3 regions of the Arthrobacter sp. 210 2 genome follow, and region 3 is predicted to be linked to each of the others. Evidence: riboswitches for the same ligand, from Rfam matches in the RefSeq annotation. Region 3 holds a riboswitch; each other region holds the start of a gene.
What was found. A riboswitch is a leader RNA that binds a small molecule or an ion and turns the genes downstream of it on or off. The one in region 3 is predicted to bind cyclic di-AMP.

Region 1 (3,200 bases), on a different contig from region 3:
AAAATAGGCTAAGCTTGCCACCGGACTACGTCGCAGTGATAGGCGATACGGTGGGACAACGCAAGGTACTGCGCTCGAGGAGCTGAGCTGGATGACGGATCTGATCGACACTACGGAAATGTACCTTCGCACCATTTTGGAGCTTGAGGAAGAGAACATTATTGCCCTGCGGGCCCGTATTGCCGAGCGGCTCCGCCACTCGGGACCCACGGTCTCCCAGACCATCGGCAGGATGGAGCGGGACGGGCTGGTGGTGGTGTCCGGCGACCGGCACCTTGAGCTCACCGAAACCGGCCGTAAGCGCGCCACCGAAGTGATGCGCAAGCACCGGTTGGCCGAGAGGCTCCTGGCCGACGTCATCGGACTCGATTGGGCGTACGTGCACGACGAAGCCTGCCGGTGGGAACACGTCATGAGCGAACGGGTGGAGCGGCGCATCTACGAGATGCTCGACCACCCCACGGAGTCGCCCTACGGCAATCCCATCCCGGGACTCGCTGCCCTGGGCGGCCAGCCCCTGCCGGGCGGTTCCGACGGAGCCGTGAGCCTGCTGGAAGCGATGAAAACGTACGGTCCTGCGTCGACGGTCACCGTCAGCCGGCTGGCCGAACCCATCCAGGTGGAGCCCGAACTGCTGGTCCAGCTTGATGAGGGCGGCATCCGCCCCGGCGCCACCGTGTCGCTCGAACGGGTGGGGGACTACATCTCCGTGCGGGTACCCGGCATCGAAGGTGCGCTGGAGCTTCCTCCGGAAGTGGCCGCCCACGTGTTTGTCGCGGTCCGGTAGACGACCCGCCCGGGCGCGATTACCCTATCGAATGGCATTTAGGCAAAGATAACGGAATTGTTACTTTGGGGTTTAAGCCTCTATAGTTGAACGCGAGCGTTGATACTAAAGCGTTACCTGATCCGGAGCCGAGCTCTGCCAGCGGACCAGGTGCACGAGCAATAACTGGCAGAGGCGGGGGAACCACAAGCGGCAGCGGGGGACTGCCTTGGGGTGAAGTCCGTCAGCAGCAAGCCTCTTCCAGCGAAGGAACCCTTTCCGGGGATATCTCTGTGCCGAAGCTTGCCTACGGCGGACCGGGTCTTTGAACTCTCTGACCCGAATCCGACAGCTAACTTCGCAGGCTTTCAGAGAGGAATCCTTCTTGTCCATGCAGACCTCCAGGGGGCGCCGCCGCGCGGCCAGCCCCGCTTCGACACCGCGTGTCGTCGAAGTCATCCACACGGAGCGCCCCCGCGATCTCCACCGTGATGCGCGCCGCCGTCGGGGTCCCTTCCAGCAGATCACCGAGTTTGCCTCCGCCAGCGGCATCGGCCAAAAAGCCGGTATTGCCCTTGCCGCCACCGGCCTGGTGCTGACCGTGACTGTTCCGGCCACCAGCCCCGTGATGGCCACCGACGCCGGAGGCACACCTGTCGCTGCCTCGGCAGTTACGCCCCAGCCGGCTGTCACAGCCGAGGCGGGAGCCCAGATTGACTTCAGCCGCTCGGCGGTTGTCACGCAGGCTGACCCGGACGGCAAGCTTAAGCAGCTCCTCAGTGCCCAGTCTGCCGGCGCCGTCTCGAGCGCCGCTTCTGCCGGGAGCCTTGGTGCCCCGCTCGCCGCCATGTCCACTGCATCCCCCTTCGGCTACCGTGTCAGCCCCATCACCGGCGGCTCGGGCGACTTCCACCGGGGCCAGGATTATGTGGCACAGTGCGGCACCTCCGTCCTCGCTGCTGCCACCGGCACCGTGACATTTGTTGGCTGGCACCAGTACGGCGGTGGAAACCGCGTTGTGGTGGACCACGGCAACGGCCTGGAGACCACCTACAACCACCTGTCGTCCTTCAATGTGACAGAAGGCCAGACGGTCTCCCGCGGCGACGTTGTCGCGCTGAGCGGGACCACCGGAGCTTCCACCGGCTGCCATCTCCACTTTGAGGTGCAGGTCAACGGCGAAGTTGTCGATCCCACGCGCTGGCTTTAGTCAAATGAGTGCAATGTCTCACTTGGGTGTTACCAGCCGTGACCTGAATGTGACATTGCTGCAAAACTCCTGTACCGTCTAACTCGCGTCAACTTTTCCGAAGTTGACGCTCTTGAGTGGATTGCCTAGCTCTGCCACCGCTCAAGGTCCGTTCGCATTTCATCGTCTGGCAGGGGCGGGGGAACCAATTTTGGCCTTCTTCATGAAGGCCTTGGGGTTAAGTCGCAAAGCTTCCTTGGAAGCCGCGCGGCCGGGTGACTCCCATCCGAATCCGACAGCTCACCTCGCAGGCATTGGGAGAGGCTACCTTCGTGTCTTCACGCCATAATTCTGCGCGCCACCGTGCACAAACGGTTCGTACCAACCCTTTGGACGCCATGTCCAAGGCTGTTAGTGCCAATGCCGGGACAGTAGGTCGCCAGGCAGCAGTTGTCGCAGCTGCTTCCGGTCTTGTTCTTGGTATGGGACTGCCGGCCACTGCAGCGGACACCACCGCTGGTGTCTCCGCTTCCACCGAGTCGGGTTCCGCGCAGACCGCCCTTGCCGTCACCGCCGAGCCCACCGCAACCGTTTCCTTCGAACGCCCCGTGGTGACCACCATCGCTGCGCCGAAGATCGAGCCGGTCCGTGCCCAGTCCACCGACGCCGACGAAGCCGACGATGATTCAGCTGCGGCCACCACTGCATCCACCGCAGAAAAGGCAGTGGCGGCGGTCAGCTCAGCAGCCACCTCCGGCCTCGCGGCTATCGCCTACACCGGCATCGGCAGCCCCTACGTCTGGGGCGGCACCACCCCCAACGGCTGGGACTGCTCAGGCTTCACCCAGTGGGTTTACGCCCAGGCCGGCATCAGCATCCCGCGCGTCAACGCCTGGACGGCCATGACGCCTACCTCCACCCCGCAGCCGGGCGACCTGGTCATGCAGAACGGCGGCGCACACGTGGGCATCTACGTCGGCAACGGCATGATGATCAGCGCCCTCAACCCTTCCCAGGGCACCCTGCTGCACTCCGTGGCCGCCACCGGAACCTCCTCGTTCTACACCCTGGGCAAATAGTTCTTGGGCGCTTCGGCCCCGGGAACTATTTCTTTGCCCCCTGTTTTTCGCTAGATCACACATCCCCGTTCGGGGCGCGCCGACATACCCCCAAGATGCCGGCGCGTCCAAAACTCTCGGGCTGCCCACAGGCCCCGAGGAAATCGAAAGAGAGAACTGATGACTA
Region 2 (3,200 bases), on a different contig from region 3:
CGCCACAACCTTGGCGATCCGCCGCCCCCGGGTTTCCGGTGTCTTGGCGTCATCCAGCGGCTCTACATACCGCCGCTGGGCACTGTAGCTGAGGGTGGCGTAGAACTCCTGTGCGGCCGGCTCCGCAGCCATCGCTGCCGCAAGGTCCCCGGGAACCTCCACGATCCGCGGCTGGGTGTCCAGTTCCAGCTCCACGTCCACGGTTTCTCCAGCGGAGACCCCCGTGAACTCCCGGTTATGGGCGCTGAGGGAGATCATGTTCCGCCCGCCCATCGCCGCAATGCTGCTGCGGTAGCTCTTGCCGTTGATGGTCACCACCACCGGAGGCCGCCTGCCGGCCCCCAGCCCCTCCACAACATGCTCGGGAACCTCAATGCCGGTCTTATTGCCGCTGCCCTGGATGGTGGTAGTGAACTTCATGGTTCAAAATAAACCAGGCCCCGGGCCGGCTTCAACACAAGGGCTTCAACAGAAGTGGCCCCCTACAACAGAAGCGGCCCCCTTCAACGGAAGAGGGCCGCTTCAACAGACTGGTGCCGCTTCAACGGCGGCAGCGCAGGCTTAGTACCAGTTGTTGGCGTAGTGGAAGTTCAGGGCGCCGCACGGGGACTGGTAGCGCTCCTGGATGTAGTTCAGGCCCCAGTTGATCTGGGTGCGGTAGTTGGTGAGGTAGTCGGCCCCGGCGCTCGCCATCTTCTCGGCGGGCAGGGACTGCACGATGCCGTAGGCGCCGCTGCTGGGGTTGGTGGCCGTAGTGGTCCAGTCCGATTCCTTGTCCCACAGCGTCACCAGGCACTGCATCTGGTCCGCGGCCCAGCCGTAGGATGCCAGCTGGCCGGCTGCATAAGCCTGGGCACCTGCGGGGTCATTAACCGCGACGACGGGAGCCGGCTCGGGTGCCGGTGCCGGTGCGGGCGCGGGTTCAGGGGCGGGTGCCGGAGCAGGTTCTGCCGGAGCAGGCTCGGGTGCGGGGGCCGGTGCCGGCTCCGCGGCCTGGGGCACAACGTTGATCGCAGGGGGCGCGGGTGACTCGGCCGGGTTGGACCGGATCTCGCTCTTCTCGATGCTCATCTGCGCGTCCGAATCCGCTGTGGACTGGGCGCTTGATGAGGCCGTGGTCATGGCATTGGTGGCCTGGCCTGCGGCGCCTACTCCGACCAGCAGTGCACAGGACGCTGCCAGGACTGCGGCACGCTGGCCAAAGGTGAAGTTCTTGCCTTCAGGGCGCTCCGCATTGCTGTCAGAGCCGTTTTTCGGGCGCGGTTTTACCGGGAATTTGAACATGATTGATCGCCTCTCACACCTGCGGAGTTAGCTGTCGGGTTCGGATGAGGGCATCCGGCCACACGGAAAGATCACGTGCTGGCTTAACCCCAAGGGCGGTACATGCCCGGGACGGTGGGTCCCCCGCCTCTGCCTTGGTCAATCGGGGAGATCCGGGAAGTGGCAGAGCTTGGCGTCATCCGGATATGCGGTCCGAACGGGAACCGCACCCAATCGACGGTACAGGAGTGGAACGCTTAAGTCACATTTAGGTAACGGAGATCACGACGACGGCGCGTCGTCTTGCCCCTGTTGCTGCAGGAGTGGCAGTTGCAGGGCGAACTCCGTATGGCCTGGCCGTGACGTCACCGTTACCCGGCCGCCGTGGGCTTCCACGATTGACTGCACGATGGACAGGCCCAGGCCGCTGGTGCCTTCGGCCGCGGAGGCTCCCGCCTGGTCTCCCGAGCCTTTCCGGGCCGCGTCTGCGCGGGCAAAGCGTGAAAAGACATGGTCCACGAATGCGGCAGGGATGCCCCCGCCGTCGTCCGTTACCGTTACGATCGCCGCACCCTCGGGCGAGGTGCCGACGCCGGTCACCACTGTGGTGCCGGACGGTGTGTGCTTGCGGGCGTTGGAGAGCAGGTTCACCAGCACCTGGTGCAGCTGGGAGGCATCGCCGTTGACCACCACCGGCTCATCGGGCAGCTCAAGGCGCCAGGTGTGTCCGGGGGCCATCACCTTCTCGTCACTGACGCTCTCCACCACGAGCTGCGTGAGGTCCACTTCGCTGAGTTTCAGGGGCTGCCCCTCGTCCAGGCGGGCGAGCAGCAGCAGGTCCTCCACCAGCGCCGTCATCCGTTCGGACTGGCTCTGCACCCTGGCCAGCGACTTCTGGCCGTCCGGAGTTAAGTCCTCCGTCATCCGCATCAGCTCGGTGTAGCCGCGGATGGCGGTCAGCGGGGTCCGCAGCTCGTGCGATGCGTCCGCCACGAACTGCCGCACCTTGGTCTCGCTCTTCTGCCGTGCCTGCAGCGCACTGGCCACGTTGTCCAGCATGAGGTTCAGTGCATGGCCAACGCTGCCCACTTCCGTTCCAGGGTTGGAGTTCGACGGCGGCACGCGCACCGCCAGCGCCACCTCACCCGCGTCGAGCGGCAGCTGTGACACCCGGGTGGCCACCTCGGAGAGCTGTTCCAGCGGCTTCATGGTGCGCCGGATCAGGATGGTTCCGGCCAGCCCCGCCAGCAGCAGGCCCCCCAGCGAGACGAAGACGAAGGTCCACACCAGCGACGTGAGGGTGCTTTCTTTGCCGGTGAGGGGGAGCCCGGTCACCAGGACATCGCCAAAATTTGTTCTCACCGCAACGAGCCGGTAGCTGCCGTTGGAGAGGGCGCGGTCCACCGGTTGTGCGTTGGCGGCCAGCGCCAGCAGGGTTTCCTTGTCCTCGGTGGACAGCGCGGAACGGGTGGTGTCTGACGCCAGGAAGCCGCCGCTGTTGACCTGGCCGTTGAGGATCCTGGCGTTGACCGTGCCGACGCTCTGCCCGCGCGCGTCCAGCGGGTCGCGTCCGTTGAAGCCGCCCATCGGCGGACGGCCGGGATCATTGGCCCTTTCTGCAGCCTGGCTCAGCTGCTCATCAAGCTGCCGTGTCAGGAAGGCATCCATGGACGCGTAGCTGACCACTCCCACAGCGCCGCAGATCGCGATCAGCAAGGCCATGGCCAGGAGGATCAGCCGGGTGCGGAGGTGCCAGGTGGCGGGTTTGAGCCAGCTCCGCCGATGGGACTGCGGAGCTTCGGGGGAGACCATGGCGCCTACTCCGCCGGCTTGATGACGTAGCCGGCCCCGCGCACGGTGTGGATCATGGGCGGGTGCACGGCATCGATCTTCTTGCGCAGGTAGGAGATGTAGAGCTCCACGATGTTGGCCTGGCC
Region 3 (3,200 bases):
GAAGCCTACCGGCGGCACAACCGCCCCAGCGGTCACAGTAGCCACATCGTTACATTGCTTGTTGTGCTCAGCGGAATCTGGTGGCAGCGGTCGCGCAGCACGGGATTTCCGCCCTCGGCGCAGTGCCGATCCTAGACTTGTTCCATGGGCGGGCACAGCGCATCGGCAGGCACTGGAGCGCACCTTCCACGCCTTCGCCGCCTGCGGCTCCTGGCCGCGGCGGCAGCGCTGGCGGCGGTACAGGCAACGTCGGCATGCACACCCTTCGCAGCACCGCGGGCTACCGGGCCGGCACCGACTGTCGCAGCAGGGCAAGGACACATAGCTGTCGAGCTAAACCAGTCACGGGACCAATATGGCACGCCTGAGGTCCAGCTGCAGCTCACCAATACGTCAGACGCTGCTGTGACGGTGAGCCAGGCCGAAGTCGTCTCTCCCTTTTTCAAAGGAGCGATCGGCTGGATGCCCGCCGGGGGTGGCATCGAACTGCCGCCCGGCCAGCCGAAAAGCCTGCCGGCGGCGCTTCCTGCTGCAACGTGCGAGGGGCACCCCTCCCCCGACGAAGAAACGGCGAAGGCCACCGTCCTCGTGACCTCACCCGGACAGTCCCGGCGCCGGCAACTGACCTTCAACGCCTCAGATCCATTCGGGGTCCTCCGGCGCAACAATGGCGAACTCTGCCTCGCCGCCGCAGTAGCCGCCGTGGCGGACATCCGCCTGGGCACACAGCTGGAGGTGGCACCGGACGCGCGCACCGCCGTCGTCCATCTTGTGGTGGCCCCGCACCCGGCACCAGGTGGGAAAAACCCGGACCAGGCGGCCCGGTCCCTGACGATACGGAGCATTGGCGGCACTCCCCTGCTGGCCGAAGCGCCCCGGAATCCCTGGCCGGAAAACCTCACCCTCACGGCGGGTGACGGCCCCCGTCAGCTCCCCTTGCATATCCGCCCCGCCCGCTGTGACCCGCATGCCATTGCGGAGGACAAGGTGGGCACTGTACTGCCCCTCCATGTCACCGTCGACGCCAAGCAGGGACCTATCCGCGTTCCCGCAGGAGCGGTGTTACGTGCGCAACTTTATGACTTTGTTACGCGCTCGTGCGCGCAGGGTTAGCAGCGGACTATCAGGCGAGGTCAGCCCGGCATCTTAGCCGACAGTCAAAACGATTGCTTAATCTGAGAGGAGGACCTCGTATGTTATCCAAATGTGACAATCAGCGGCTGGGCGGGTTATGGTCTTTCACGTGTCCCTCCCAAGCGGGACATTCCCCTCAGCATGCCGAGCCCTGCCGCTGATACGGGATTCAATCGCTTTCCTGTTGGCAGGGACGGGGGAACCAAGTTTCCGCGGCTTTTTCAAAGCCTTGGGGTTAAGTCGATAGCGCCTCGTTCCGTTCGGGGTTGCTTTCGGCCGGGTATCTCCAACCCGAACCCGACAGCTCACCCCGCAGGCATGGGAGAGGCGATCAACCGTGTCAAAAAATTCCATCACCGCCCGTCACCGCGCGACTCCGGCCCGCTCGATCGTGCTTCAGGGTTTGGCTGTTTCCGCCAAGTCCCAGGCCCGGACGCTCGGCCGCCCGGCCCTCGCAGTTGCCGCTGCATCCGGCATCGCGTTCGGCGTCGGAGCTCCGGCCCATGCAGGCGTGACCGGCCCGGACAGCACCGAAGCCACTAACGTCCAGGCCTACTCGGCGCCCGCCGCCGCAGTTGCCGCCCCCGCAGCAGCAGCCTCCAACGTCCACACCGTTGTTTCCGGTGACACCCTGGGCGCCATCTCGGCCGCCAACGGCGTCAGCCTCAACGATGTCCTCGCGGCCAACGGGCTGGACATCTCCACCATCATCTACCCGGGCGACCAGATCACCATCCCGGGCGCCGGATACGCAGCACCCGCCGCCGCTCCGGTCCAGGCCGCATCCGCTCCCGCGAACACCGGCATGAACATCTCCTACGCCTCCACCGCCCCCGCTCCGGCACCGGCCCCGGCACCGGCACCGGCTGCTCCCGTTGCCACCGGAACGGGCACCGGCGCAGCCATCCTGGCCAACGCCTACGGCCAGCTCGGCGTCCAGCAGGATTGCACCGCCATGGTGGAGAAGGCTCTCCGCGCCGTTGGCAAGTCCGTGGGCGACCTGGCCCCGGGCCAGTTCTACCAGTACGGCTCCGTGGTGGGCACCCCCGCCCCGGGTGACCTGGTGATCACCGCCGGCCACGTGGGCGTCTTCGCCGGTAACGGCCAGGTTGTCAGCGGCGGCGTTGACGGCTTCAAGACCGAGGTCCACTCCATTAGCTGGCTCAGTGGAGCTTCCTTCGTCCGCGTAGCGTAATTTCGCTCGCATACCGAAGCAGCGCAGACAAGGGCGGCAGCCGGGATATCCCGGCTGCCGCCCTTGTCTCGTTCCCGGCCCTTCCGGGTTACGTACCGCAGAAGGTCATGTAGGTGCCGAAGTCTTCCGGCGGGCCTTCCGTGTAGCGTTCAAGGCCCGGGCGTTCATCGTAGGGAGCATTGACGGCCTGCAGCAGCCGGTGCAGCGGATCAAGGTCCCCCTCGGTGGCGGCCGCGAGCGCTTCCTCCACGAGGTGGTTGCGCGGGATGTACACCGGGTTCACCGAATCCATCAGGTCAGCGTCGGGATCCAGTGCCAGCCACTGCCCGGCCCAGGCGTCGAACGCGGCGAGGTCCAGGACCATGCCGCGGGCCGGCCGGACGTTCCCGCGCGCTGCCTGGCCGAGGTTCCGGAAGAACTGGGTGTAATCGACGGGGCCGTCCTTGAGCAGCGCAACAACCCCGTCCACCAGCTCCGATGCTGCGGCGTCCCCAGGGCTTCCGGCCGGGGCTTCCGGGAGGCCCAGCTTGGTTTTCATGCCGCTGAACCAGGCATCGCTGTACTGCTTCCGGAATTCGCCCAGGGCTTCCACGGCGGGGGCAACGGCCTGTTCCTGGTCCTCATTGAAAAGCGGCAGCATCGCTTCGGCGAGGCGGGCGAGGTTCCATTCGGCCACGACGGGCTGGTTGGCGTACGCATAGCGTCCGCCGACGTCGATGGAGCTGTAGACCGCGGCGGGATTAAAGGCGTCCATAAAGGCGCAGGGTCCGTAGTCGATGGTTTCACCGGAGATGGTCATGTTGTCCGTATTCATCACACCATGGACAAACCCCACCAGCATCCACTGCGCCACCAGCGAGGCCTGGGCGGA

Region 1: linked by a shared signal. The riboswitch ahead of AC5RWA_RS18425 (M23 family metallopeptidase) and the one ahead of AC5RWA_RS18865 (C40 family peptidase) in region 3 are both predicted to bind cyclic di-AMP.
Region 2: linked by a shared signal. The riboswitch ahead of AC5RWA_RS07065 (aggregation-promoting factor C-terminal-like domain-containing protein) and the one ahead of AC5RWA_RS18865 (C40 family peptidase) in region 3 are both predicted to bind cyclic di-AMP.

The regions. Positions count from the first base shown of each region.
Region 1 covers NZ_JBNHIE010000011.1:127,495-130,694, reverse strand. The annotation lists gene AC5RWA_RS18430 (iron-dependent transcriptional repressor DtxR) at 92-787, shown strand; cyclic di-AMP (ydaO/yuaA leader) riboswitch at 935-1,147, shown strand; gene AC5RWA_RS18425 (M23 family metallopeptidase) at 1,158-1,976, shown strand; cyclic di-AMP (ydaO/yuaA leader) riboswitch at 2,113-2,283, shown strand; gene AC5RWA_RS18420 (C40 family peptidase) at 2,354-3,034, shown strand; gene AC5RWA_RS18415 (NlpC/P60 family protein) at 3,194-3,200, shown strand, end outside.
Region 2 covers NZ_JBNHIE010000002.1:554,330-557,529, forward strand. The annotation lists gene AC5RWA_RS07060 (YdeI/OmpD-associated family protein) at 1-420, opposite strand, end outside; gene AC5RWA_RS07065 (aggregation-promoting factor C-terminal-like domain-containing protein) at 562-1,284, opposite strand; cyclic di-AMP (ydaO/yuaA leader) riboswitch at 1,290-1,442, opposite strand; gene AC5RWA_RS07070 (HAMP domain-containing sensor histidine kinase) at 1,546-3,075, opposite strand; gene AC5RWA_RS07075 (response regulator transcription factor) at 3,081-3,200, opposite strand, start outside.
Region 3 covers NZ_JBNHIE010000012.1:33,708-36,907, reverse strand. The annotation lists gene AC5RWA_RS18870 (hypothetical protein) at 145-1,113, shown strand; cyclic di-AMP (ydaO/yuaA leader) riboswitch at 1,299-1,468, shown strand; gene AC5RWA_RS18865 (C40 family peptidase) at 1,472-2,329, shown strand; gene AC5RWA_RS18860 (protein adenylyltransferase SelO) at 2,418-3,200, opposite strand, start outside.